Regions from separate parts of the Comamonas sp. NyZ500 genome, predicted to be linked through region 4. Evidence: predicted binding sites of a transcription regulator. Region 4 holds the regulator's gene; each other region holds the start of a gene.

Region 1 (7,239 bases), 260 kb from region 4:
AGGCATGCGACTCGCCATGCACCACAAAGGTCTGCTGCGGCGGGCGGGTAAAAGCGGCCGCCCAGTCCAGCAAGGCTTGCTGGTCTGCATGGGCCGAAAAGCCGCCCAGGGTATGGATGCCGGCACGGACCTCGACGTCATCTCCAAACAGGCGCACCTGCCTGGCACCGTCGACCAGCCTGCGGCCCAGCGAACCTTCAGCCTGAAAGCCGCAGATCACCACCGCACACTCGGGCCTGGGCAGATTGTTCTTCAGATGATGCAGCACCCGTCCCGCATCGCACATGCCGCTGGCCGAGATGATGACCGCGCCGCTCTTGATGCGGTTGAGCTTGATGGAGTCCTCCACATCGCTGATGAAGTGAATGTGCGGCGACTCCTTGAGTCTCCTGACGCTGCCCAGCAACTGCCTGGCCTCCTCGTCGAACACGCCGAAGTGCCGCAGCGTGATATCGGTGGCCGCCACCGCCATCGGCGAATCCACAAATATCTCTACCGGCGGCAGGCGCTGCTGCTGGATCAGCTGCAGAAAGTGATAGAGCAGCTCCTGCGTGCGCCCCACGGCGAATGCCGGGATGACCACATTGCCATGAGGAACCGTGCGCGTGACCACATCGACCAGCTCTTCCAGGGTATCGCCCGTGCTCTTGTGCTGCCGGTCGCCATAGGTGGACTCGATGAGCAGCAGATCGGCCTCCAGGATCGGCGTGGGATCGCGCAGAATCACCCGCCCCGGCTGGCCCAGATCGCCGCTGGCCACCAGCTTGCGCGTGCCGCCATGGCCATCTGCCAGCCATAGCTCCGCAATGGCCGAGCCCAGAATATGCCCGGCATCCTGAAAACGTACCGTCACCGCAGGATGGGGTTCGAAGCTGTGGCCATAAGGCACGGCCTGGACCTGCTCCAGCGTGCTCGCCACATGGGCCAGCGAATACAGAGGAACCGTCGGCTCACGCTCGTGCCCCCGGCCTTCACGCCGGCGCCGCGCCGCCCGTTCGGCATCCATCATCTGGATATGGGCGCTGTCCTTGAGCAAGACCTCGAGCAAGTCCTTGGTGGCCAGCGTGGCATAGATAGGGCCCTTGAAGCCCTGGGCCACGAGCTTGGGCAGCAGGCCGCTGTGATCGATGTGCGCATGGGTCAGAACGACGAAATCCAGACCTGCGGCATCAAAGGCAAAGGCTTGCTGGTTGTGCTCGTCAGCCTCGCGGCCGCCCTGAGCCATGCCGCAGTCGATCAGAAATCGGCAGCCATGCGCCTCAACCAGGAAACAGGACCCCGTGACCGACTGCGCCGCACCGTGAAAAGTGATGTTCATGAAGCATCCATTGACGATCCACATGGACCGTCAATGAATCTAGCACCACTGGCGCCTGCGTTTCCAGAGCCTCAAGTCTTGCCTTGATGCCCATCAAACCGCTGAGCCTGTCCGGGCGCCGCAAGCACCGGCTGGCTGTGCAGCAGGAGTCACCAGCCGGCAAATCGGCCGCCAGGGCGGACGGGACTGCTCTCGCCTCAGCTGCTTGCCGCCACAGGCTCTCCGCTGTCCCAGCCGCCGCCCAGCGCACGGATCAGCGCCACCGTGGCCGTGTACTGCGCGGTACGCACCTGCAAAGCCTGACGCCGGTTGCGCAGCTCGTTGCGGCGCGCATCGAGCAGCTCCAGCTGGCTCACCAGACCGTTGCGATAGCGCACGTCCGAGAGGTGCGTGGCACGCTCCGAGGATTGCACGGCCTGCCCCAGCACATGGGCCTGGCCCGAGAGCAGGCGCAAGGCACTGAGCTGATCCTCGACCTCCCTAAAGGCCGCGAGCACCTGACCGCGCTGGGCGGCCACTGCAGCCTCCAGGCGCGCACGGGCGCCCTCTTCCTGCGCGGCGCGCTGGCCGCCGTCGAAGATGGGCAGGGACAGCAAAGCGCCTATGCCCCAGGAGCGCGCCGACCACTTGAACAGATCGCCAAGCTCCGGCGAGGCATAGCCTCCATTGCCCGTGAGCGTGATGGCCGGAAACCATGCGGCCTGGGCCACGCCCACGCGCGCCTGGGCCGCCAGCACCGATGCCTGGGCCGCCGACACATCGGGGCGGCGCGCCAGCACCGTCGCGGGCACGCCTGCCGGAATCACGGGCAGCGCTGCCAGCACCGGCTGCGCGGCCAGCGTGAAGCCAGTGGCGACATCGCCGACCAGCACGGCCAGCGCATGCGTGAGGGCCGCCTGCTGGCGCTCCAGCGCCAGCGTCTCGGCCTCGGTGGCCGAAACCTCGGTCTGCATGCGCGCCACGTCCAGCTCGGCCGCATCGCCGGCACGGAAGCGCTTCTCGATCAGCATCAGCGTCTCGCGATAGGCCGCCAGACTCTGCTCGACCAGCTGGCGCTCGGTCTGCAGCGAACGCAGCTGCAGATAAGTCTGCGCCACATCGGCCTGCACCATCAGGCGCGTGCTCTGCAGCAGGGCTTCGCGTGCATTGGCATCCTCGCGCGCTGCTTCGCTGGCCCGCGACAGCCTGCCGAACAGATCCGCTTCGTAGGAGAGGTTCAGGCCGGCCGTGACCAGGGTGGCGGGCTGCAGGCCGTTCGCGGTGTTCAGTCCGGCCTGGCGCACAGCGCCGCCCGAGGCCCCGATCTGCGGCTGCCGCTGCGCATCGGCCGAGCGCAGCAGCGCGCGGGCTTCGGCCAAACGTGCCGCAGCAGTCTGCACATCGGTATTGGCTTCACCCGCACGCTCCACGAGAGCGCTGAGTTCGGCGTCGGCAAATACCCGCCACCAGGCACCGCGCGACTGGGCCTCGGCCGGGGCGGCCTGCGTCCAGCCCGCGGCTGCGGCCTCGGCGCTGAAGCTTGCGGGCATGGCAACGCCGGCATGCTGGTCCACCGTGGGCGGAGCGCTGGCGCAGCCCGCCAGCACCAGGGCTGCCGCCAGTGCGCTCAGGGAGGGCATCAGGGATCGAATGCCTTGCATCGTTTTCATATCGGAATCCATGGTTGATTGGGGCTTATTCGTCATGGCCGCGCGGCGCGGCAGGCATGGGCAGGGCCGAGGCGCCGTGACCGGGCTCGCTGATCGGCGCCACATGGCTGCCGTGCTGCTGCAGCGGACGGTTGCCGGCCAGGCGGCGCAGCACCACATAGAACACCGGCGTGAGGAACAGGCCAAAGGCCGTCACACCGATCATGCCGGCGAACACCGCCACGCCCATGGCGCTGCGCATCTCGGCGCCCGCCCCCGTGGACAGCACCAGCGGCAGCACGCCCATGACAAAGGCCAGCGAGGTCATGAGGATGGGGCGCAGGCGCAGGCGACTGGCTTCGATGGCGGCCTGCACGGGAGTGCGGCCGGCAAATTCGAGCTCGCGGGCGAACTCCACGATCAGGATGGCGTTCTTGGCCGACAGCCCCACGAGCACGATGAGCCCGATCTGCGTAAACACATTGTTGTCGCCGCCGCTCAGCCACACGCCCGTCATGGCAGCCAGCAGGCCCATGGGCACGATGAGGATGATGGCAATCGGCAGGGTCAGGCTTTCGTATTGCGCCGCCAGCACCAGAAAGACCAGCAGGATGGCGATGGGGAACACCAGCACGGCGGAATTGCCGGCCAGGATTTCCTGGTAGGTCAGCTCGGTCCACTCGAAGCCTATGCCGGGCGGCAGGGTTTCGGCAGCAATGCGCTCGACGGCGGCCTGAGCCTGGCCCGAGGAGAAGCCGGGCGCGGGCCCGCCATTCACGTCGGCGGCCAGAAAGCCGTTGTAGCGCATGGCGCGTTCGGGCCCGAAGCTGGGTTCGAGTTTCATCAGCGCCGACAGCGGCACCATCTCGCCTGTGGTGGAACGCACCTTGAGCAGACCCACGTCTTCGGCGCGCGCCCGGTAGGCGGCATCGGCCTGGACGCGCACGCTATAGGTGCGGCCAAACTGGTTGAAGTCGTTCGCATACAGACTGCCCAGGTAGATCTGCAGCGTCTCGAAGATATCCGTCACGGGCACGCCGAGCTGGCGCGCCTTGGTGCGGTCGATGGCGGCATAGAGCTGGGGCACGTTGACCTGCCAGCTCGTGAACAGGCCGGCCAGCTCGGGCGTCTGGTAGGCCTTTGCCATGAAGGCCTTCACGGCCGCGTCCATGGCGTCGTAACCCAGCGAGGCACGGTCCTCGATCTGCAGCTTGAAGCCGCCGGTCGTTCCGAGGCCGGCCACGGGCGGTGGCGGGAACATGGCGATAAAGGCTTCCTGGATGCTGCCAAAGGCCTGATTGAGCTGGCCCGCCACGGCACCGCCGCTCTGGTCGGCATGCTTGCGCTCGGCAAAGGGCTTGAGCGTGACAAAGACGATGCCCGAGTTGGAGCTGTTGGTAAAGCCGTTGATGGACAGTCCGGGGAAGGCGATGGCGTCTTCCACATTGGGATTGTTCTTGACGATCTCGCCCATGCGGCGGATCACGTCTTCAGTGCGGTCCAGTGTGGCGCCATCGGGCAGTTGGGCAAAGCCGACCAGGTACTGTTTGTCCTGGGCCGGCACAAAGCCACCGGGCACCAGCTTGAACAGACCCCAGGTCGCGCCCACCAGCACGGCGTAGATCACCAGCATCAGCGCCTTGCGGCCGATGACGCGCTGCACGCCGCCGCTATAGGCATCGGAGCCGCGGCGAAACAAGGCGTTGAAGCGGCGGAAAAAGCCGCCCAGCACGCGCTCCATGCCACGCGTCAGCGCGTCCTTGGGAGCATCGTGGCCGCGCAGCAGCAGCGCGGACAGCGCAGGTGACAGGGTCAGCGAGTTGATGGCCGAGATCACCGTCGAGATGGCGATGGTCACCGCGAACTGGCGATAGAACTGGCCCGTCAGGCCGCTGATGAAGGCCAGCGGCACGAACACGGCCACCAGCACCAGGGCGATGGCGATGATGGGCCCGCTGACCTCCTGCATGGCGCGGTAGGTGGCCTGGCGCGGCGACAGCCCGGCCTCGATGTTGCGCTCCACGTTCTCCACCACCACGATGGCGTCGTCCACCACGATGCCGATGGCCAGCACCAGGCCGAACAGGCTCAGCGCATTGATGGAAAAGCCCAGCAGGTGCAGCACGGCAAAGGTACCCACCACCGACACCGGCACGGCCAGCAGCGGAATGATGGATGCTCGCCAGGTCTGCAGGAACAGGATCACCACCACCACGACCAGGGCCACGGCTTCAAGCAGGGTCTGGATCACGGACTTGATGGAAGCCCGCACGAATTGCGTGGGGTCGTAGGCAATGCGGAACTCCACGCCCTCGGGCATGTGCTTTTGCAGCTCGGCCATGGTGGAGCGCACATTGGCCGAGATCTCCAGGGCGTTCGAGCCCGGGGCCTGGAACACGCCCATGCCTACGGCGGGATCGTTGTTGAGCAGGGAGCGCAGCGAATAATCGGCCGCGCCCAGCTCCAGCCTCGCTACGTCGCGCAAGCGCGTCACCGCGCCGTCGGAGCCGGTCTTGACGATGATGTCGCCGAACTCCTCCTCGGTCTGCAGACGGCCCTGGGCATTGATGGACAGCTGCATGTCAACGCCAGGCAGGCCGGGCGAGGCACCGACCACGCCGGCCGCGGCCTGCACGTTCTGGCCGCGGATGGCAGCCACCACGTCAGCAGCCGAGAGACCGCGCTGCGCCACCTTCTGCGGGTCCAGCCAGGCGCGCATCGAATAGTCGCCGCCGCCGAAGATCTGCACCTGGCCCACACCCTGGATGCGCGCCAGGCGGTCCTTCACATTGAGCACGGCATAGTTGCGCAGATAGTCGATGTCATAGCGGCCGTTGGGCGAGACCATATGCACGACCATGGTCAGGTCGGGCGCGCTCTTGACCGTGGTGATGCCCAGGCGGCGCACTTCCTCGGGCAGGCGCGGCTCGGCCTGGGAGACGCGGTTCTGCACCAGCTGCTGGGCCTTGTCGGGATCGGTGCCCAGCGCGAAGGTCACGGTCAGCGTCATCACGCCGTCGGTCGTGGCCTGGCTGCCCATATAGAGCATGCCTTCCACGCCGTTGATGGATTCCTCCAGCGGCGTGGCCACGGTTTCGGCAATCACCTTGGGGTTGGCGCCCGGGTACTGGGCGCGCACCACCACCGAGGGGGGAGCGACCTCGGGGTATTCCGAGATCGGCAGCGTCCGCATGGCGATCAGGCCAGCGAGAAAGATGAGCACCGACAGCACACCCGCGAAGATCGGGCGGTCGATGAAAAATCGGGAAAGGTTCATGGTGTCGGAGGATTAAGGGTTCTCAGACCGTGGGTTGCTTGGCTGCGCCGCGGCCATCGGCCAGCTCGGCCTTGGCATTCATGGGCACGTCCTGAGGCGCGACCACCACGCCGGGGCGCACACGCTGCAGTCCGTTGACGACGATGCGCTCGCCGGCCTTGAGGCCCGAAATGACCACGCGCAGGCCGTCCACCGGCGCGCCCAGTTGCACCTCCCGGTACTCGGCCTTGTTGTCAGCGCCAATCACCAGCACGAACTTCTTGCTCTGGTCCGTGCCCACGGCGCGCTCATTGATGAGCACGGCCTGGGTGGTCTGGGGCTGGCCCATGCGGATGCGCGCGAACTGGCCGGCCATGAGCGTGCCGTCCACATTGCCGAACACGGCCCGCACACGCACCGTGCCGCTCTTGGCATCGACCTGGTTGTCTATGAGCTGAAGATGACCGGCGTAGGGCGTGCCGCCGCTGGTACCCACCCCCATCTGCACGGGAATGGTTTCAATCAGCGCACGCGTGCTGCGTCCCTGGCTTGCGCTCTGCAGACCCTGCAGCGCCTGGGCCACGATCTGCTCGTCCGCGTCGAAACTGGCATACATCGGGTCCACCGATACCAGGGTGGTCAGCACCGGCGCTCCGGCCCCCGAACTCACAAGATTGCCCACCGTGACCTCGATGCGACCCACGCGCCCGCTCACCGGCGCCTTGACCTGGGTGTAGCCCAGGTTCAGCTTGGCGGTCTGCAGCGCAGCCTGGGCGGCGCGCAGATTGGCATCGGCTTCGCGCCGGGCATTCACGCGCTCGTCGTATTCCTTTTGCGCGATCGCCCGCTCGTCCCACAGACGCGTGGCGCGCTCGGACTCGCTCTGGGTATAGGCCATGCGCGCCTTGGCGGCAACGACCTGGGCTTCGGCGCGATCGACTTCTGCCACATAGGGAGCCGGGTCCACGGTGAACAGCAGATCACCGGCCCTGACCAGCGCACCCTCCTTGAAATGCACGGCCTGCACCGCCCCCGAG
Region 2 (7,239 bases), on a different contig from region 4:
GCCAGCGGCAGACCCAGCAACCAGGCGAAATACCACATAAGTTTCCTTTCATTCGGCCCATCCAATGCATGGGCCAACAATATTCGAACCGCCCCTCACACAGAAGGAAGAACGCAGCATGGCGTCCGAGGGGCGTCCCATCTCAATACGAGTGGCCCTGACCGGTCACGATGGCCTTCACGTCCACCTTGCCTCGCAGCACCGAGTACACCCAGCTGGTATAGGCCAGGATCAAGGGCAGGAAGATCAGCACGCAGACCAGCATGATGAAGAGCACGACATGGCTGGAAGACGAGTCCCAGACCGTCAGACTGAAGCGCGGATCAATGCTGGAGGGCAGGATCATGGGGAACATGGCAGCGCCCACGGTCAGGATGATTCCGGCAATCGCCAGGCCGCTTGCCAGCAGCGCCAGCCACTCGCGACGGCTGCGCAAGCCGATGGCCACGATCAGCGGCATGAGCAGGCCGATACCGGGCACCAGCCAGAGCAAGGGATAGGACTTGAAGTTGGCCATCCATGCACCGGCAGCCACGGCTGCGGTCTTGTTCAAGGGGTTGGAGGGACCGACGGGGTTGATCTCGCTGGTAATCACATAGCCGTTGATGCCTGTAGCCAGCCACAGGCCGGCAGCCGCAAACAGCACGGTGGTCAGCACGGCAAACCATGTGCCGTACCTGGCGGCGCGGCTGGCGACTTCTCCATCGGTCTTGAACATCAGCCAGGCCGCACCGTGCATGAGCAGCATGGACAGCGAGACCAGACCGCACAGCAATGCGAAAGGCGTGAGCAGACCGAAGAAGCTGCCGTCATAGTAAATGCGCATATCGTCGCCCAGACGAAATGGCACGCCGAGGATCACATTGCCCACTGCCACGCCGAACAGCAGCGCTGGCACCAGACCCGTGATGCACAGCACCCAGTCCCAGCGATTGCGCCAGGCCGCATCCTCATGCTTGCTGCGGAACTTGAACGCCACGGGGCGCAGGATCAGCGGCACCAGCACGGCAAACATGGCCAGGTAAAAGCCCGAAAAGGACACGGCGTAAAGCTGGGGCCAGGCCGCAAAGATGGCGCCGCCACCCAGAATCAGCCACACCTGATTGCCTTCCCACACGGGGCCGACGGAGTTGATGGCCGTGCGGCGCTCGACATCGGTCTTGGCCGTGGCGCGCAGCAGGCCCATGGCGCCGAGGTCAAAGCCGTCGGTGACGGCAAAGCCCACCAGCAGCACGCCGAGCAGCAGCCACCAGATGAGGCGCAGCACGTCATATGAAATCAGTTCATGCAAGATCATTTGGTTGCTCCTCTCAGCTTTGGCCGCGTGCCAGCTTCTTGATCATTGGTTCGTAGAGGCTGAGGTGAGGTTCGCTCTCATGCTCGGGGCCCTTCTTGATGGCCTTGACCATCAGCTTGAGCTCGATAACCAGCAGCACGGTGTAGATCAGCACGAAGCCGGCAATGGTCAGCAACAGCGTCTTCGCGCCCAGATTGGAAACCGCCATGGCCGTGGGCAGCACGCCTTCGATGATCCAGGGCTGACGACCCAGCTCGGCCACCACCCAGCCACATTCGGCGGCGATCCAGGGCAGCGGAATCGAGAACACGGCAACCTTGAGCAGCCAGGGATAGGCCTCAAGCCTGTGGCGGGCAGCCAGCCAGAAGAAGGTGCCGGTCAGCACGATGAAGAACATGCCCAAGGCCACCATGATGCGGAAGGTCCAGAACAGTGGACCGACCGGCGGCACTGTATCCATTGCCGCCTGGTGGATCTGTGCTTCGGTCGCCTTGCGTGGGTCATCCACATAGCGCATCAGCAGCAGGGCGTAACCCAGATTGGCACCATTGTTCTCAAAGCGCAGACGTGCCTCGGCGGGAATCTCGGCATCGGTCCTGGCCTTGCGAATGGTCTGCAGCGCGTCATAGGCGTCGATACCGTTGCGGATATTGCCCTCCGCACTCTTGACCAATTCGTTGATGCCGGGAATTTGGGTGTCCAGCGAACGCGTACCGATCAGGCCCATGACCCATGGGATGTGCACGGCAAAGTGGGTCTCGCGCGCCTCGCGGTCGGGGAAACCAAAGGCCGTGAAGGAAGCCGGTGCGGGCTCGGTCTCCCACATGGCTTCGATCGACGCCAGTTTCATCTTCTGGTGTTCGGATGACAGATAGCCGGACTCGTCACCCAGCACCACCACCGACAGCGAAGCAGCCAGACCAAAGGATGCGGCCACCGTCATCGAGCGCTTGGCCAGATGGATGTGACGACCCTTGAGCAGATACCAGGCCGAAATACCCAGCACGAACAGCGAGGCCATGACATAACCCGCCGACACCGTGTGCACAAACTTGGCCTGCGCCACGGGATTGGTGAGCACGGCAAAGAAGTCATTCACTTCCATGCGCATGGTCTGGGGGTTGAAAGTAGCACCCACGGGGTTCTGCATCCAGCCATTGGCGACCAGAATCCATAGCGCCGAGAAGTTGGTGCCTATGGCCATCAGGCAGGTGACGATCAGGTGCTTGACCTTGGAGAGGCGATCCCAGCCAAAGAAGAACAGGCCGACAAAGGTCGCCTCCATGAAGAAGGCCATCAAACCCTCGATCGCCAGCGGTGCACCAAAGATGTCGCCCACATAGTGGCTGTAGTAGCTCCAGTTCATGCCGAACTGGAACTCCATCACCACGCCGGTGGCCACACCCATGGCGAAGTTGATGCCGAACAGCACGCCCCAGAACTTGGTCATGTCGCGCCAGATGGCTCGTCCGGTCATCACATACACCGTTTCCATGATGGCAACGAGTATGGACAGGCCCAGTGTCAGCGGCACAAACAGAAAGTGGTAGAGCGCCGTTATCGCAAACTGCAGTCGCGATAAATCGACGATATCGAGGTCCATGGTCAGGTCCTTTCTCTCGGTACTTCAAAAATCAATCGGAAAAACATATGGACTGCGGTGCAACAGCACCCAGCGCATCGGGTCGCAGCCTTGCCATCAGCTGCTCAAACTCTGGGGTGCCGCGCAGGGCCTGCGCTCTCACCTGTCCTGCCTGCAGATACACAATGCGATCGGCGAGGCTCGCCTCACGCTGCCAATGCGTGGCAAAAATCAGCGTTCGCGCGCCGCTCTCAGCCGCCTGCACCAACCGCTTCAGCACATCGGCAGCAGTGACGGCATCCAGTCCCTCGGTCACCTCATCAAGCAGCCAGCAGCGGTCTGGGCTCAGCAGCAGTCTGGCCAGTGCCAGCCGGCGCGACTGGCCTCCGGACAGACCCAGGCCGCCTTCACCCAGCATGGTGTCCAGCCCCTGTGGCAGGGCCATGACGTCGCTTCTGAGACCTGCAGCCTGCAGGACGCCCCACAGCTGCTCATCGTCGGCCTTGGCATCGGCAAGACTCAGGTTGTTGCGCAGGCTGTCCTGAAAAAGCTCGGTTCTCTGTGTCATCCAGCTGCAGCCGCGGGCCTGAACCACGCCTTCGTCCGGCTGCAGCTCACCCGCCATCAAATGCAGCAAGCTGGTCTTGCCTGCGCCGCTGCTGCCAATCAGCGCCACGCGCTCGCCTTGGCGCACGCTCAGGTCTATCGGACCCAATTGACGCAGTCGGACAGACTGCAGGCTGACGGCCAGCTTCTGCACAGGCGGCTGCGGACTCTCTGCCGCTTCGGCCTTGGCCGCCAGCGGTGGAGCCAGCCTGCGCAGCGCCAGCCAGGTACGCCCGGCCTGCTCTGCCCCTCTGCGCAGAGCTGCAAACGGCTCCATTGCCGACAGTGCCAGCAAAATACCCAGCGCAGCAACCGGCGCGTTGATGCGGCCCTGCTCCATCAACCAGGCCATCAACAGCACGGATGCGCTCAAGGTAAAGGCCGACGCCGCACCATAAGCCTGGGCGGCAGCCGCTTCGGATTGATAAAGCCGCTCATCGGCCAGGGCGCAGCGCGCATCGCTATGCAGCACTTGCTGCACCTGGGCAGGCAACTGGCCTGCCATCAGCAGCTCGGTCTGGCCTGCAACCAGATCCACGGTTTGGGCACGCATGGCCTCCAGTGCCATGGCACGGCGTACGGCAGCCTTGCGGCTGCGCAAACCATGCCACAGGGCGATGCCCCAGCCAGTCAGCAGCAGCCACGCCAGGGTCAACAGGCCCAGCCACCAGCGCATGAATCCGTAGGCCAGAGCCGCCAGCAAGGCCGCGCCCAGCGCCGCTACGGCGGGCACCAGCAGGCGCAGATAAAGATTGTCCAGGGCATCCACATCGGAGGTCAGACGCTGCAACAGCCTTGCCGGGCGCTGCAGCAGCAGGCGGGCGGCCTGCGGGCGAGCCCAGCTCAGGAACAGTCTCTGGCGCAAAGCGGCCAGCACGGCCAGCGTGGCATCATGGGTCACCAGGCGCTCGGCATAGCGGGCACCGGTACGGCCCACGGCCAGCAAGCGAATGCCGGCCGACGGCATGAACACATCGAACACCAGGGCCGTGGCAGGCACCAGCCCGGCCAGTGCCGTGGCCGTGATGAACCAGCCCGACAAGCCCAGCAATGCCATGCCCATCAGCACCGTAAGCGCTGCCAGGGCTGCACCTCCCAGCCAGAGATTGCGCGGCGCCATCTGGCCCAGCAGCTTCAGCATCTCGCGCATTGAAATGGTTTGCATCTTCATGGCTGCGACTCCCGCGCCGGTCGCGGCAGCGGCAACTCGATCACGCGATCCATGGCAGCGGCCAGCTGTGCATCGTGGGTGGCGACCAGCATGGTGCGCCCCCTGGCCAGATGGCGCAGAGACTGCGTGATCTGGGCTGCTGTCTCGGGATCGAGATGAGCAGTAGGTTCATCGACCAGCAGCAGTCCGGCCTGTGTCTGCGCGGCCATACGTGCCAGAGCCAAACGTACCACCTCGCCACCGGAAAGGCCTGCGCCGCCCTCACCCAGGCTTGCGCCGGGGCGATGCGCCAGGGCCTCATCAAGTGCCGCCAGCTGCGTAGCTTCGGCAATCTGTTCAGGTCCTACAGAACGTCGCCCCAGCGCAATATTGCGCGCGGCCGAGCCTGCAAAGACATGGGGCAACTGCCCCAGCCAGGCCATGCGCCGGCGCAGCTGGGTAGCACTGCCGGCATCAAGCGTTTGCCGGTCGACTTCGATACGGCCTTGCTGTACCGGCAAAAGGCCGGCAATCTGCGCCAGCAGCACGGACTTTCCGCTGCCGCTGGGACTCCACAGCGCCACATGCTCGCCAGCCTGTATGTGCAAAGACAGCGGCGCGAGGCTGGAGTCACTGCCTGGCACCTGAACCTTGAGTTCCGAAACGCTTACGGACACAGGCTGGCCAGGCCATGACTGCTCATCGACCGGAGATGCTTCAGCGGCATGCTGCGCACCGACAACCTGCATGGACTGCGCCTGCATGCTCTGCAAGGTCTGCAGTGCGGCCTCGCCCGCAGCTCTGTCATGCCAGACGGCCGAGAGATCGCGCAAAGGCTCGAAAAATGCCGGCGCCAGCAGCAGCACAAACATGGCCTGGCCCAGACCGAGCTTGTCGCCCCAGGCGCCGAAATTCAGCGTGCCCAGCAGGTGAAAACCTATATAGACGGCCACCATGGCCACGCCCAGTGCCGAGAAAAGCTCCAGCACCGCAGAAGACAGAAAGGCAATGCGCAGCACGCGCATGGTGCGGGTGCGCAGGTCTTCGGCATGGTCACGCAGCCGCTGGCCCGTCAGCTCCACGGCATGCAGAGCACGCAGCGTGCTCAGGCCGCGCAGGCGGTCCAGCAAGAAAGCGTTCATATGACCGAGCTGCAGCATCTGCTCTTCGCTGGCCGCCTTGGCACGCCAGCCCACGATCGCCATGAAAAGCGGAATCAGCGGCGCGGCAACCATCAAAATCAGAGCAGCGACCCATGACTGCAAGGCCACGGCAGCCAAAATCACCAAGGGCAGCAAACGCACACGCCACATCGCGCTCTGGTAACGCGCCAGCCACGGAACAATGGCCTCGGCCTGCTCGGCCATGGCACTGGCGGCCTGGCCGGAAGCTGGACGGCTCTTGTCCAGCGGCGATGTCTGAGCCAGCGACTGCGCCACCCGGGCGCGCAAGCTGCTGAGCTGCGCACGCGCTGCACGGTTGGCCAGCATGCCGCCATGGCCTTCTGCCCAGGCTCGCAGCAAGCCCAGCAACAACACGCCAGCAGCCATGGGCCAGACGGCCGCCATGCCCTGACCGTTGGCCATGAGTTGCACAGCCCTGGCCAGCAAGGCTGCCTGCGGCAGCCATATCAGCCCGGCAAACACCTGCCACACAGCTCCCGCGCTGGGGCGACGGATGACGCTCGCCAACTTGGCATGTGCTGTATCGACCTGGTTGTCGGTGGAGGAAGAAGGGGTGTGCTGCATTTCTCAATTTTCAGTATTTACTGAAATTAACGGAATACTACTCTTCTTTTGACAATCATCATGACTTGATATGCAAAAGCCAATTGCAGGACCAGGCCTACATTGATACGCATCAACTCCGAAGCAATTTAACAAGGGTTAACCCTTGAGCAAGTCGTGCTTGAGCAACATCAAGCGAGCAAGCCGCCCATAAAAAACGGCGTCCGAAGACGCCGTTGGCACAGAAGATAGTGAACTGCCTCAGGCAACCAGCAGGCTTGCCTTGGCTTCGGCGTACTCACGCTTGAGGCGAGCCACCAGCTCCGCCGTGGACTGCACCTTGTCAATGGCACCGATACCCTGGCCACAGCCCCAGATATCTTTCCAGGCCTTTTGCGCACCGCCGCCAAAATTCATCTTGCTGGGGTCGGATTCGGGCAGGTTTTCCGGATCCAGACCGGCCGCACGAATCGAAGGTGCCAGATAGTTGCCATGCACGCCTGTGAACAGATTGCTGTAGACCACGTCGTCGGAGCTGCCCTCGACGATCGCCTGCTTGTAGGCTTCTACGGCGCGCGCCTCGTCGGTGGCAATGAAGGCCGATCCGATATAGGCAAAGTCCGCACCCATGGCCTGGGCCGCGAGAACCGCCCCCCCCGTGGCAATCGAGCCGGACAGCGCCAGAGGGCCGTCAAACCATTGGCGAATTTCCTGCACCAGGGCAAATGGACTCTTCACACCCGCATGGCCGCCAGCACCGGCTGCCACGGCGATCAGGCCATCGGCACCTTTTTCAATGGCCTTGCGAGCAAACTTGTTGTTGATGATGTCGTGCAGCACCACACCGCCCCAGCCATGCACGGCCTGATTCACATCT
Region 3 (7,239 bases), 310 kb from region 4:
AGCTCGACGACTGGCTGGCCAGCTATGACCTGCCCAAGCTGACGGCACACACGGTGTCCGATGGTGCGGCGCTGAAGACCTTGCTCGACGAGGTGCGCCGCCTCGACTACTGCATGGCGCTTGAGGAGCATGAACTGGCGATTCAGGCCGTGGCCGTGCCGCTACGCAATATGCGCGGGCGCACCGTGGCAGCGCTGAATGTGGTGACATCGGCCAAGCGCATGAGCCCGCAAACCATGCAGCAGGAAATACTGCCGCTGCTGCAGGAAGCCGCGAGAGCCTTGCGCCCCCAGCTTTGACGCTATCAATATCAAAGCTTATTGCACTTACCCTTCATTGATTTCATGTACAAATAAGTTTGAAATCCTTATCCAACAAGCGTAACCAGCTCCCCTAACAGGAGCATGAACCAGCAGCGGCCATGCCCCGGAGCAGGCCAGTCGTTCAGATATGCCCGCTTTCCACCGAGCACACCTGCATGCTGAGGCGGCGCAGCAGCTCGGCCGTGCGGCGCATCAGCGGCGTGGACTTCTTTTTGGCGGGCTGCACCAGGCACAAGGTGCTGACGATATGCGGCGACTTGATGGGCACCTCCACCAGCGATGCATCCGTGGCATGACTGTGCATGGCGCTGTCGGTCAACGCCGCATAGCCATAGCCGCCGCGCACCAGATCCAGAATGGCGGGCACGCTGGAAACCTCCCAGACCACATTGAGCTTGACCTGGGACAACGTGGCCTGGGCCTCCATCAGCTTGCGGAAAATCTGCCCGTGCTGGGGCATGATCAACGGAAACTCGGCCAGATGCTCGAACGGAATGCTGGTGCGCCCTGCCAGCGTGCTGGCCGGGCCGATCAGGCACAGGCGCTCTTCGAGCACGGGCGAGACCTCGATCTGCGGGTGTGGCTCCGGCGTGTAGACCAGACCCAGATCCATGCGCCCCGAGGTCAGCCACTCCGAGATATTCATCGAAAAACCTTCGACCACCGCCAGCCTGGCCTTGGGCATCTCACGGCTGAAGCCGTCGATCAGGGGCAAGGTCAGGCGCCGCGCCAGGCTCGGCGGCAAGCCGACCGTGATACGCCCCACGGGCTCGTCGCGCTGACTGCCCAGGTCTTCCTTGGCCATGGCCACGCGCTGCATGATGGCATGGCCATGCTCGAGCAGGCGGCGCCCCGCATCGGTCAGCGTCACGCCGCGCCCGGTGCGGATCAGCAAGGTCTCGCGCAACTCGGTTTCAAGGGCCCGCACCTGACGGCTGAGCGCCGGCTGGGCGGTGTCCAGCAATACCGCAGCCTTGCTGAAGCTCCCCACTTCGGCCACCCGAACAAAGGTCTCTATCTGCTGCAGATTCATGCTCACACCTTTCAAAACAAGCTATGCTATTTTGCTATAGCTGCTAGCCTCAGCTAGACCTAGGTGTTTATGCCCCAAGTGACACAATGTAATCAACTGGGCCTGAATATCTAAAAATAACAGCCGACGATATCAACAATGCGTGGTCCACACGCAATTCATCATCGACATCCTTCCAGGGAGACAAAATGACCCATCAGCTCAATATGAGCCGTCGCCAAGCTGCATTCGCACTCGGCGCCATTGCCGCAGCCGTGGCAGCCCCCTCTTTCGCCCAGAGCGACAAGTGGCCCACCAAGTCCTCGCGCATCATCAACCCCTTCCCCGTAGGCGGTGGCCCCGATGGCCTGTCGCGCCTGGTGGCCGACAAGCTGGGCCGCGCCTGGGGTCAGCCCGTGGTGGTGGAAAATCGTCCCGGCGGCAACGGCTTCATCGCCATCAATGAATTCAAGCGCGGCGCCACCGACGGTACGGACATGATCCAGCTGGACAACGTCCATATCGCCGCCTACCCCCACCTGTTCAAGAAGCTGCCCTATGACTTGAACAAGGACTTCGAAATCCTGATGCCCTTGTTCCGCAACTTCTTCTTTGTCTGCGTGCCCGTCAACAGCCCTTACAAGACCATCGGCGACCTGATTGCCGATGCCAAGGCGCACCCCGGCAAGCTGAACTACGGCTCCTGGTCCGTGGGCAACCCTGTTCACCTGGGCTCGGCCCTGCTGGAAAACCAGACCGGCACCAAGATGGAGCATGTGATCTACAAGGAAACCAGCCAGCTGTACCAGGGCGTTGCCAATGGCGAGCTGACTTTTGCCCTGGGCTCCCTGGGCACGGCAGGCCCGCTGGTGCGTGGCGGCAAGCTGCGCTTCCTGGCCGTGGCAGCTCCCAGCCGTATTGCCGGCTTCGAGAACGTGCCCACGGTGTCCGAATCGGGCGGCCCCAAGGACTTCACTGCCATCGGCTGGAATGCCCTGGCCGTGCGTCCCGGTACACCCCCCGCCGTGATCGAAAAGATCCGCACCGATGTGCGCCAGGCACTGACAGGGCAGGACGTCAAGGACAAGTTCGCAGCCTTCGGCTACGAATCCTTCAATCCCACGCCTGCCGAGTTCAAGGCCTTCATGGCCTCCGAGAGCAAGCGTTTCGGTGATGTCATCAAGAAGGCCGGTCTGGCTCTGGACTGATCCGTCTTCCAATCGATAAAAAGCCGCCTCTTGCAGGCGGCTTTTTCATGTCCTCTGGTATCAAGAAAAACGCCCGATGCAAGCACCGGGCGTTTTGCAGGGAAGTTCACTGACTTCTTATTGGTCGCGCGCCTCGATGGCACGGTTGATGCCCAGGGCCGCCAGCGTGCACAAGGCGCCCGACAGCAGATAGATACCCAGAGCCACCAGTCCGAACTTTGCCGAGACACCCAAGGCCACCAGGGGCGCAAACGCCGCACCGATCAACCATGCCATATCGGTGGACAAGGCTGCACCGGTGTAGCGGAAATGAGGTGAGAAGTTGGAGGTCACGGTACCCGATGCCTGCCCGTAGGACAACCCCAGAAGGATGAAGCCCACAATGATGAAGACATTGTTTCCCACCGTACCGCTGCCCAGCAGCCAGGGCGCCAGGAAGCTGAAGATGCCGATCAGACAAGCCATGGTGCCCAGCGTATTGCGGCGGCCCACACGGTCGGCCAGCCAGCCAGAGAGCATGATGGCCATCCCCGCCAGAAGTGCGCCGATGATCTGCACCACCAATACATCGGTCACCGACTGATTCGAGTACATCGAGATCCAGGACAGCGGGAACACGGTGACCAGATGGAACAGTGCAAAGCTGGCCAGCGCTGCGAATGCGCCGATCATCACATTACGGCCTTCGCTGGCCATCAAACGTGTGACGCTGACAGGCTCCAGTTCGCGCTCCTGCAGCGCCTGTGTATAGGACTGGCCCACAACCAGGCGCAGACGAGCAAACAAGGCCACCACGTTAATCGCAAAGGCAACGCAGAACGGGAAGCGCCAGCCCCAGCTGAGAAAATCGTCGGCACTCAGGCTCGAATACAGATAGGCGAACAGCGCTGCGGCAATGATGAAGCCCAGCGGAGCCCCCAACTGCCCGATCATCGAATACCAGCCGCGCTTGTCCTTGGGTGCCGACATGGCCAGCAGCGAAGGCAGACCGTCCCAGGTACCGCCAAGAGCCAGGCCCTGCCCGACGCGCAGGATCACCAGCGCCCAGACCGCTTTCATGCCAGCGACTTCATAGCTGGGCAGGAAGGTCATGCCCACGGTGCAGACGCCCAGCAGCAACAAGGCCAGAGTGAGCTTGGTGGCTCGCCCCCAGCGGCGCTGCACGGCCATGGATAGCGCCGTGCCGACAGGACGGGCCACAAAGGCCAGCGAGAAAATGGTAAATGCCGCCAGCGTGCCATCGAGCTTGGACAGATCGGGAAACAGCAGTGACGGAAACACCAGCACGCAGGCAATGCCGAACACAAAGAAGTCGAAGTACTCGGAAGAGCGCCCGATGATCACCCCCACGGCAATCTCGCCGGGGGTCACATCCTCGTCGGTATCCGCATAGGCCAGGGTTTCCGAGTTCTCATAGTCTTGCTGAGTAAGACCAACGGACGGGTTCATGCTTGTCATAAAGGTACAACTCCTTGTCTTACTTTTCAGTCCCGGGGACGCTTTCCGTTCTACGCCCAAGCATGTGCAGCTGCAATAGAGTTTTTGCCCTGAACACTGTCAGCCCAGCCCTGTGCAGGCCCCGTTTCTGAGGGCTGATTTGACAATTTCAAGCCCTGTCAGCTCAAAGTTTGTCCACACGCCAAAGCCGCTAAACCCTTGTCGCATAGCGCATTTCCAATCCCGAGCTGTTGACCTTGGACAAAATGTCCAATGGACAAGCCCCTGTTTGGTATTACATTTGCCGAGATCCAGTAATCCGCGTTTACACCTAAGCGCGACTTTGTCACGCCCAAAGCATGTTAAAAATCAAGGAAATCCGTGGGCCCGCGTGGCTCTCAGCGGCCGCTTTGACCGCAACCCTCGCCGGTTGCAGCAAGGCCGTCGTCCTCAACCCAGCTGGCGATGTCGCCAAGCAGCAAGGCGACCTGGTCATTACGGCCACTTTGCTGATGTTGCTCATCATCGTCCCCGTCATCTTTTTGACGCTGCTGTTTGCCTGGAAATACCGCCAGTCCAACACCGAAGCCAAGTACGACCCCGAATGGCACCACTCCACTGCGCTGGAGCTGGTGATCTGGACGGTTCCCCTGCTCATCATCATCGCTTTGGGCGCCATTACCTGGATCAGCACCCACAAGCTCGACCCCTATCGTCCCCTGGACCGCATCTCCGCCACCAAGGCTCTGGACCCCAACGTCAAGCCTCTGGAGATCCAGGTCGTGTCGCTGGACTGGAAATGGCTGTTCTTCTACCCCGAACAAGGCATTGCCACCGTCAACGAAGTGGCTGCCCCGGTGGATCGCCCCATTCACTTCAAGCTGACCTCCACCCACACCATGAACGCGTTCTACGTTCCTGATCTGGCCGGCATGATCTACACCATGCCCGGCATGCAGACCGAGCTGAACGCCGTGATCAACAAGCCCGGTGTCTATGGCGGCAAGTCCTCTCATTACAGCGGCGCTGGTTTTGCGGGCATGACCTTCAAGTTCCACGGCCTGGAAAACGAGCAGTTCGATCAGTGGATTGCCAAGGCCAAGACCGAAGGCAAGGTTCTGACACGCGACGCCTATATCGATCTGGCCAAGCCCAGCGAGCGCAACCCCGTTGAACGCTTCGCCAGCGTGGACGAAGGCCTGTACCACAAGGTCCTCAACCGCTGCGTGGAAGACGGCAAGATGTGCATGAACGAAATGATGGCCATCGACGCCGCCGGCGGCAAGCCACCTGCACACCACAGCAAGACCTCCAGCGTGGCCCTGCCCCTGGATGTCTGCACTTCCAAAGACGCTGACCGCGTTGTCGCCCTGCTCGACGAAGTCGCCGCCTCCGGAGCTGTCGCACAGCAATAAGTAGTTCACGGTGCGGATGCGCTCACCGCCCAGCCGCTCCAATACGACAAAAGAGACTCAACATGTCTGAAACAACAACCCCGGCCTCCCACTGGCTGTTGGGCCGTATCACATGGGACCAGATTCCCATGACGCATGAGCCCATCGTGCTCATGACCTTTATTGCCGTGGTGCTTGGCGGCCTCGTCGTGGTCGGCGGCATCACCAAGTTCCGCCTCTGGGCTCCGCTGTGGAACGACTGGATCACCTCCATCGACCACAAGAAGATCGGCATCATGTACATGATCCTCGGTCTGGTCATGTTCCTGCGCGGCTTTGCCGATGCCGTGATGATGCGTCTGCAGCAGTCCATGGCCTTCGGCGACAACATGGGCTACCTGCCTCCTCACCACTACGACCAGATCTTCACGGCCCACGGCGTGATCATGATCTTCTTCGTGGCGATGCCCTTCGTGACCGGCCTGATGAACTACCTGGTTCCTCTGCAGATCGGCGCACGTGACGTGTCCTTCCCGTTCCTGAACAACTTCAGCTTCTGGATGACCACCGGCGGCGCCGTGCTGGTGATGATCTCCCTGTTCCTGGGCGAGTTCTCGACCTCCGGCTGGCTGGCTCTGTCCAATCTGGGGCACCAGAGCGGCAGCACGGGTCTTGATTACTACATCTGGGGCCTGCAGGTCGCCGGTGTGGGCACGACCTTGTCAGGCATCAACCTGATCGTGACCATCATCAAGATGCGCGCTCCCGGCATGAACCTGATGAAGATGCCCGTCTTCACCTGGACTGCCCTGTGCACCAACGCCCTGATCGTGGCCTCCTTCCCCGTGCTGACCGCAGCCCTGGTGCTGATGTCGCTGGACCGCTACGTCGGCACCAACTTCTTCACGAACGAGCTGGGCGGCAACCCCATGCTGTACGTGAACCTGATCTGGATCTGGGGCCACCCCGAGGTCTACATCCTGATCCTGCCCTGCTTCGGCGTGTTCTCCGAAATCGTGGCAACCTTCAGCCGCAAGCGCCTGTTCGGCTACACCTCGATGGTTTACGCCACCGTGTGTATCACCATCCTGTCCTACCTGGTGTGGCTGCACCACTTCTTCACCATGGGCTCGGGTGCCAGCGTGAATACCTTCTTCGGTATCACCACGATGATCATCTCCATCCCCACGGGCGCGAAGATCTTCAACTGGCTGTTCACCATGTACCGCGGCCGCATCCGCTTCTCGGTGCCCATGCTGTGGACGGTGGGCTTCATGGTCACCTTCGCCATCGGCGGCATGACCGGCGTGCTGCTGGCCGTGCCTCCCGCAGACTTCGTGCTGCACAACTCGCTGTTCCTGATCGCCCACTTCCACAACGTGATCATCGGCGGCGTGGTGTTTGCCGTGTTTGCCGGCATCAACTACTGGTTCCCCAAGGCTTTCGGCTTCCGACTCAACGAGTTCTGGGGCAAGGCTTCGTTCTGGTTCTGGCTGGTCGGCTTCTGGGTTGCCTTCACTCCCCTGTACATCCTGGGTCTGATGGGCGTGACTCGCCGTGCCAACCACTTTGACGATCCCTCGCTGCAGATCTGGTTCATCATCGCTGCCTGCGGTGCCGCCCTGATCGCTGCCGGTATCGGCTGCTTCTTCATCCAGCTGGCCGTGTCCATCTGGAAGCGCGACGAGCTGCGTGACGTGACCGGCGACCCATGGGAAGGCCGCACACTGGAATGGGCCACTTCCTCGCCCCCTCCCCAGTACAACTTCGCCTTCACCCCCGTGGTGCACGACATCGACGCCTGGACCGACATGAAGAAGCATGGCTATCAGCGTCCGCTGAGCGGCTTCGAACCCATCCACATG
Region 4 (7,239 bases):
GGGATGCAAACAGCATCAACAATCCCCTCTTGTGTGACTTATCGGCACCAAAGGCTGGGTTTGTAGACCAGGTCCATCCACAAAGCCCAACTCGCAACGCCAATCAGCATCAGACCTGCAACTCTGGTGCCCCACCTGGCCCGCAATGCATTGACATGCGACTGTCCCAGTTGCCACAGCCAGGGACCCGCCAGCAGCCACAGTGCACCACCAACAGCAAAGGCGGCCATGGACAAAGCACCTTGCCAGGCGCCGCCACTCAAGGCCGCCACCAACACCGCCGAATACAGCAAACCACAAGGCATCAGTGCCCAGGCAAAGCCTGCTGCCAGACTGCCGCCTGGCGCGGTGACCCAGGGCTGAACCCTGGCCCAGACGGAACGCCCCGCCCGCTCCAGCCAGGCTGGCTGCCGCGCCTGCACCACCATGGCCAGTCCCCAGGCCATGACCGCCACATGCATCAGCGTCCAAAGTCTCTGCAATGCCGTTGTCTGACTGGTCAGCCAGGCCAGACTTTCCATGGCCACGGCCGCGATCCCGCCCAGCAGGGCATAGGCAGCGATGCGCCCCAGATGAAACAGGCTGGTACGCAGCCATTGGCGTTTTTGCAGGCCGAGCACGACAACTGGCTGCCCGCCGCCGACAGGCTTCGCTGCTGTGACCACGCTGCAGGGGGCAGCGCACATCACAAGACAATGGGGCCCACCCACGAGCCCCATGATCAAAGCAGTCCAGACCAGCGAAAACAACATGCGCTAGATGATGCGCGAAAAGCGGGCGCGGTTCCGGTCGGCCTGCAAATATCGGTCAAACAGCATGGCTACTCCGCGCACAAAAAACCAGCCCAGGCCAGTGACCTTGAAGCCCTCGGCGGACAGCTCGACCAAGCCGTTGCGCTGCATCTCTGCCAGCGCATCCAGCTCCGCAGCGAAGTACTCGCGGAAATTGATAAGCCAGGCCTGCTCCATGGGCTCATACAGGACGGAACCCTGGCACATGATGGACATGATGACGGCTCTGCGCACCAGATCGTCACGTGAAAGCGCCAGTCCGCGCTGCACGGGCAGCATGCCGCCATCGACGGCATCGTAATACTCTTCAAGAGTCTTGACGTTCTGGCTGTAGGTCGCGCCCACCTTGCCGATAGCCGATACGCCCAGTGCAATCAGGTCGCAATCAGGCTGGGTGCTGTAGCCCTGAAAGTTGCGATGCAGGCGCCCCTGGCGCTTGGCAATGGCCAAAGAGTCGTCAGGCAGCGCAAAGTGGTCCATGCCTACATAGACATAGCCGCCATCCATGAATGCATCAATTGCGCCGGAGAGCATGTTCAGCTTGTCCTGTCCCATGGGCAGGTCTGCCGATTCGATGCGCCTTTGCGGCTTGAAGCGCTCGGGCAGATGCGCATAGGCATACAGTGCAATGCGATCGGGGCGCAGCTCATTGACCTGTGCCAGCGTGCGCGCGAAAGACTCGGGCGTCTGCCTGGGCAGCCCGTAGATCAGGTCCACATTGATGGAGACAAAGCCCAGGCGGCGCGCCTCGGCCACCAGCGCAAATACTTGCTCGGCGGGCTGCTCGCGGTGCACCGCTTTCTGCACCGCGGGATCAAAGTCCTGCACGCCAAAGCTCAGGCGATTGAACCCCATGTCCTTGAGAGCTCTCAGCCGCTCGTTGCTGACGGTGCGCGGATCGACCTCGATGGAGTACTCGCCCGCGGGATCCAGCTTGAAATGTTCACGCATCAAGACCATCAGCTGCTGCAACTCGGCATCGCTGAAAAAGGTCGGTGTGCCTCCGCCCAGATGCAGCTGGCTTACGAGCTGGCCTTTGCCGCAATGCTCGGTATGCATGGCCAGCTCGCGGCTCAAGTAGTCCAGATACTCGGCAGCCTTCTCATGATGCTTGGTCACGATCTTGTTGCAGGCGCAGTAATAGCAAAGCGACTCACAGAACGGCACATGCACATAAACGGACAGGGGCAAAGCGCGCGAGCCAGAATGCGTCTTGCGCTGCTTGAGTGCCAGTATGTAGTCGTCTGCACCAAAAGCCTCAACAAAACGGTCGGCTGTTGGGAACGATGTGTAGCGTGGGCCGGGGATATCAAAGCGGCTCAGCAACTCAGGCGTGACTGCGGTCATAACTGGGAGTTAGGGTGCGCCCACACTCTGTATAGAGCAGATTTCAATGGAAATCAGATCCTGAAAATCATGCCCAAAATAGGCAAAAGCGCATGTTTTTGAACGAATACAGGCAATGTGCCCCAAGGCAATCACCCTGTCCTTGATGAAAATCAAGAGACCTCAAGGCAAGTGCTGCGACAATTTGATCCATCTCATCTTCAACCACGAGGTCAATGACCAGCGCGACTCTCCACTCCGTGTCTGTCTGCGCCGTTGCAAAAAGCCCATGAATCTTCAGACCATCAAAGCATCCTGCTCCAACTGCAATCTGCGTGAACTGTGCATGCCCATGGGCCTGGACGATGAACAAATGGAGCGCATTGACGAGATTGTGGCCACGCGCCGCAAGGTCAAGCGCGGCGGGCTGCTGTTTCGCAATGGCGAAGAGTTCACCTCTCTGTATGCCATTCGAACCGGCTTCTTCAAGACCAGCGTGGCCACCGAAGACGGACGCGATCAGGTCACAGGCTTTCAGATGGCTGGCGAAATCATTGGTCTGGACGGCATCGTCAACGACCACCACACTTGTGATGCCGTGGCCCTGGAAGACGCCGAGGTTTGCGTCATGCCGTTTGACAAACTGGAGCAGCTCTCGCGCGAGGTCACTGCCCTGCAGAACCATGTGCACAAGGTCATGAGCCGCGAAATCGTGCGCGAGCATGGCGTGATGCTGCTGCTGGGCAGCATGCGTGCCGAAGAGCGCCTGGCGGCCTTTGTGTTGAACCTGGTCCAGCGCCTGTCGGCACGCGGCTTTTCCAAGTCGGAACTGGTGCTGCGCATGACGCGCGAAGAAATCGGCAGTTACCTGGGCCTCAAGCTCGAGACCGTGAGCCGCACTTTCTCCAAATTTGCAGAGGAAGGCATTGTGGAAGTCAAGCAGCGCCACCTGCGCATCCTGGATACCGAGGCGCTCAAACGAATCGTCAACAGCCAGCAATGCCAGAACTGAACCGAGTCGACAGACACTCTCAAGACAAAGCCCGCGGACAGCGGGCTTTTTTGTCTGCGCGAATTAATCGGGCAGAGGCTCGGAAACGATGCCGCCATTGAGATCGCTGACGGAGCGACCCAGCATCACCGTCATCGCACCTCCGATCAGGGTCACGACCCAGAAGGCAAAAAAAGCGACCGTATAGATGGCCTGGCGCGACCAGTCCAGGGGGGAGCCCAGCCAGTGCACATCCAGCGGGTCCACAAAAGCGAAAACCACCATCTCCATGATTGCCGCCGCCAGAAAGGCCGGCCAGACAATCCACATCCAGCGTCGAGCATCCATCCTGATTCTCCTTGGGCTGTGGGCTTGGTCATATTTTGCACAACAGTGGTGACCGTTCATGCAGGACTGCGGGCATGCACCGTGGCGGGAAACCCTGAACCACTCTCTTTTCAGTAGCATCCTGCGCCATCTGGATATCAAAAAACCATTTACTTCTATATCAACGTTAGGCGGAGCATACGCAACACGCTCTGATTTTGATATCGGGCAACAAAAAAGGCCGCAAAAGCGACCTTGGCGGAGCAAGCGCCGGAGCGCTCAGCGATCCAGCGGATGGTCCTTGGCTGGCGTGGCCGCATGATTGCGGCCGGTGACTGCTGGGGCCAGGCTTTTTTCACTTTCGCTCAGGCGCTGGTTGATTTCCATGCCATGGCGGTAGTAGTCAGGGTCAATCACGGGATCGGGCCTGCTCAGTGCGATGTATGCGGTGACAAAGCCGGCAATCACCACGATCACCGGGCCGGCGATGATGAGCCAGACATGGGCAAACTTCCACCAGGGCTTGCCGTCCTCGGGGTGGATGATCTTGGCCGTTTGCGAGACCTTGGCTTGTGCTGCCGACATGATGAAACCTCTTTCCAAAATTCTGACCACCCAGGCACACACGGCAGGGTGGCATAAATTGTTGCCGATTGGCGGTGCCCTTGTCCGGCCTCCGTGATGGCTCACGAAGACCGTCAAGACCTGGCATTAACGCGGCACCAGGAACACCGTCTTCTCGGAAATACGCCCTGCTCCGGCAGTCACTGCATCCACATTGAAGTGTACGGGGTGCGAGCCTGGAGTTGCTGAGCCATACGGAATCTGCAGCCGCACCGCAATGCCGCGCGTCTCTGCAGGGCCAACGCTCACTTCCTGCTCGGATGCGACTTCCAGATTCTCCAGGCCCACGGCGCTGATACGGTAGCGCTGCTCGGACTCGGTGGCGTTCATGATCTGCAGACGGTAGACGTTCTCCAGCTTGCCACCCGCCACGATGCGCGAAAGCGCAGCACGGTCGCGAATCACATCGACCTTGAGCGGCTCGCGCAGCACCAGACTGGCGATCATGGCGGCGCTGAGGGCCACCAGCACGGCCGAGTAGATCAGCACACGCGGGCGGAAAATGCGGCGAATCACCTGCACCTGCTTCCAGGCCTTGGCCACGGCATTCTGAGTGGTCAATCGGATCAGGCCACGCGGATACTCCATCTTGTCCATCACGGAGTTGCAGGCATCGATGCACAGACCGCAGCCGATGCATTCGTACTGCAACCCTTTGCGGATATCGATGCCCACGGGGCAGACCTGAACGCAAAGCTTGCAATCTATGCAGTCCCCCAGGCCCTGTGCCTTGTAGTCGACGTCTTTCTTGCGCGGGCCGCGAGCTTCACCACGTTCGGCGTCGTAGCTGACGATCATGGTGTCCTTGTCGAACATGGCACTCTGAAAGCGTGCATAGGGACACATGTACTTGCAGACCTGCTCGCGCATATAGCCGGCGTTGCCGTAGGTGGCGAAGCCGTAGAACGCCACCCAGAAAATCTGCCAACTGCCCTGGAAGGCCATCAACTCCACACCCAACTCACGGATGGGCACGAAGTAGCCGACAAAGGTGAAACCTGTCCAAAGAGACAGAGCGATCCAGAGAAACTGCTTGAGCGATTTTTTCCAGATCTTCTCCAAAGTCCAGCCGCTCTTGTCGATACGCATGCGGGCACTGCGATCGCCTTCGACCTTGCTTTCGATCCACATGAAGATCTCGGTGTAGACCGTCTGCGGACAGGAGAAGCCACACCACAGACGCCCGGCTACGGCGGTAAACAGGAACAGCCCCAGTGCGCTGATGATCAGCAGCCCCGTCAGATAGATGAAGTCCTGCGGGTACAGCACCAGTCCGAACAGATAGAAGCGCCGGGCCCCCAAATCGAACAGCACCATCTGGCGCTCGCCCCACTGCAGCCAGGGCAGGCCGTAGAAGACGATCTGGGTCAGAAACACCATGGCCCAGCGCCACCGTGAGAACACGCCGCTAATAGAGCGTGAGTACACTTTTTGCTCGGAAGCGAACATAGGCACCAACTCAGGCCCGCCCTCATGAGGCTCAGGCGTGATCGGTATGACTTTTCGGGGCTTCCCCTGATCGCACGGCATCGCAGTTCCTTAATATTTTTGTAATTACTGAAAATTGAAACGCGAAAAAGGCGGTGCCAGGGCACCGCCTTTTAAAAACGCATTACTTCTGGTTTTGCGTATTCGAAAGACTCCAGACATAGGAAGCCAGCACGGCAATTTGCGCCTCCGTCAACTTCTCTTTCTGGGCAGGCATCTCATTGTGCTTGCCGTTGTTGACGATGTTGACGATTGCCGCCTCACCCCAGCCATGCAGCCAGATGTCATCGGTCAGGTTAGGAGCTCCCAGCGCGGGGTTGCCCTTGCCGTCCATGCCGTGACAAGCCGCACAGGCCACGAATTTGGACTTGCCCTGCGAAGCCTTGACGGCATCGTGAGGGCTGCCCGACAGGCTCAGCACATAGTGCGCCACATTGCGCACATCCTCCGCCGAGCCCACGGCTGCCGCCATGGGCGGCATCATGCCGATACGGCCGTTGGTGATGGTCTCCCTGATCTTCTCGGGAGATCCGCCATGCAACCAGTCGCCGTCCGCCAGATTCGGGAAGGACTTGCTGCCGCGAGCGTCAGAGCCGTGGCATTGCGCACAGTTGTTCATGAACAGACGCTCGCCAATGGCCATGGCCTGAGGGTCCTTGGCCATTTCTTCGGTGGGCATGCTGGTGAACTTGGCATACAGAGGCTCCAGGTCCGCCTTGGCCTTGGCCATTTCCTTGTCGTAGGCGCCGGTCTGGCTCCAGTCCAGCTTGCCGCCGAAGCCGCCCAGACCTGGGTAGACCACAAGATAGCCCAGGCTGAAAACCACGGTGATCACGAACAGACCCATCCACCACTTGGGCATGGGGTTGTTGAGTTCACGCAGGTCTTCGTCCCAGACATGGCCTGTGGTGTTGTCGCCCGAGGGAACGACCTTCTTGCGGGCCACCAGAATCAGCAGCAGCAAGCAGCCAAAGATGCCGATCAGCGTAATCGCCGCGACATACACCGACCAGAAATTGTTAATGAAATCGCTCATGGGATGTTCTCGTTGTGGTGATCAGACTCAGTCTTCCAGGAATGGAACCTGAGCTGCCTCGTCAAAACGGGCCTGGTTGCGGCGGGCATACGCCCACCACCAGATGCCCACGAAACACGCCAGCGATGCCAGCGTGGCCACGATACGCATGGTGGTGATATCCATTTCCAGCCCTTTCTCTCTTACTTGACGGCGCGACCAAGGACCTGCAGATAGGCAATCACTGCCTCCATCTCTGTCTTGTCCTTGACCTCGGCCTGAGCACCGGCGATTTCCGCATCGGTGTACGGCACGCCCACCTTGCGCAGCGCGCTCATGCGCGTTGCCACGGCCGTGTCATCCACCTTGTTGGCTTCCAGCCAGGGGTAAGCAGGCATGTTGGACTCGGGCACCACGTCACGCGGGTTGTTCAGGTGGATGCGATGCCATTCGTCGCTGTACTTGCCGCCCACGCGATGCAGGTCGGGGCCGGTACGCTTGGAGCCCCACTGGAAGGGGTGGTCGTAGACGAACTCGCCAGCCACCGAGTAGTGACCGTAGCGCATGGTCTCGGCGCGGAAGGGACGGATCATCTGCGAGTGGCAGTTGTAGCAACCCTCGCGCAGATAGACGTCGCGCCCCATCAGCTGCAACGGCGTGTAGGGCTTGAGACCCGC

The links. The regulator FNR, encoded in region 4, switches genes on or off when oxygen is low (the NO sensors DNR and NnrR bind a similar motif). The targets are predictions, from matches to a motif close to TTGATNNNNATCAA.
Region 1: the regulator FNR is predicted to act here: its motif matches at 1,402-1,415, upstream of JAO85_RS02315 (MBL fold metallo-hydrolase RNA specificity domain-containing protein).
Region 2: the regulator FNR is predicted to act here: its motif matches at 6,486-6,499, upstream of cydD (thiol reductant ABC exporter subunit CydD).
Region 3: the regulator FNR is predicted to act here: its motif matches at 4,232-4,245, upstream of cyoA (ubiquinol oxidase subunit II).

Annotation. Positions count from the first base shown of each region.
Region 1 is NZ_JAEIJE010000001.1:509,795-517,033, reverse strand. Features, by position in the region: gene JAO85_RS02315 (MBL fold metallo-hydrolase RNA specificity domain-containing protein) at 1-1,318, opposite strand, end outside; gene JAO85_RS02310 (efflux transporter outer membrane subunit) at 1,516-2,979, opposite strand; gene JAO85_RS02305 (efflux RND transporter permease subunit) at 2,993-6,223, opposite strand; gene JAO85_RS02300 (efflux RND transporter periplasmic adaptor subunit) at 6,246-7,239, opposite strand, start outside.
Region 2 is NZ_JAEIJE010000019.1:2,016-9,254, reverse strand. Features, by position in the region: gene cydX (cytochrome bd-I oxidase subunit CydX) at 1-38, opposite strand, end outside; gene cydB (cytochrome d ubiquinol oxidase subunit II) at 143-1,297, opposite strand; gene JAO85_RS21245 (cytochrome ubiquinol oxidase subunit I) at 1,311-2,900, opposite strand; gene JAO85_RS21240 (amino acid ABC transporter ATP-binding/permease protein) at 2,932-4,656, opposite strand; gene cydD (thiol reductant ABC exporter subunit CydD) at 4,653-6,383, opposite strand; gene JAO85_RS21230 (nitronate monooxygenase family protein) at 6,624-7,239, opposite strand, start outside.
Region 3 is NZ_JAEIJE010000001.1:555,071-562,309, reverse strand. Features, by position in the region: gene JAO85_RS02490 (IclR family transcriptional regulator C-terminal domain-containing protein) at 1-299, shown strand, start outside; gene JAO85_RS02485 (LysR family transcriptional regulator) at 445-1,356, opposite strand; gene JAO85_RS02480 (tripartite tricarboxylate transporter substrate binding protein) at 1,545-2,543, shown strand; gene JAO85_RS02475 (MFS transporter) at 2,661-4,001, opposite strand; gene cyoA (ubiquinol oxidase subunit II) at 4,340-5,395, shown strand; gene cyoB (cytochrome o ubiquinol oxidase subunit I) at 5,458-7,239, shown strand, end outside.
Region 4 is NZ_JAEIJE010000001.1:249,989-257,227, reverse strand. Features, by position in the region: gene JAO85_RS01180 (sulfite exporter TauE/SafE family protein) at 39-752, opposite strand; gene hemN (oxygen-independent coproporphyrinogen III oxidase) at 756-2,138, opposite strand; gene fnr (fumarate/nitrate reduction transcriptional regulator Fnr) at 2,407-3,129, shown strand; gene JAO85_RS01165 (hypothetical protein) at 3,193-3,456, opposite strand; gene JAO85_RS01160 (FixH family protein) at 3,715-4,020, opposite strand; gene ccoG (cytochrome c oxidase accessory protein CcoG) at 4,147-5,589, opposite strand; gene ccoP (cytochrome-c oxidase, cbb3-type subunit III) at 5,672-6,583, opposite strand; gene JAO85_RS01145 (CcoQ/FixQ family Cbb3-type cytochrome c oxidase assembly chaperone) at 6,611-6,748, opposite strand; gene ccoO (cytochrome-c oxidase, cbb3-type subunit II) at 6,766-7,239, opposite strand, start outside.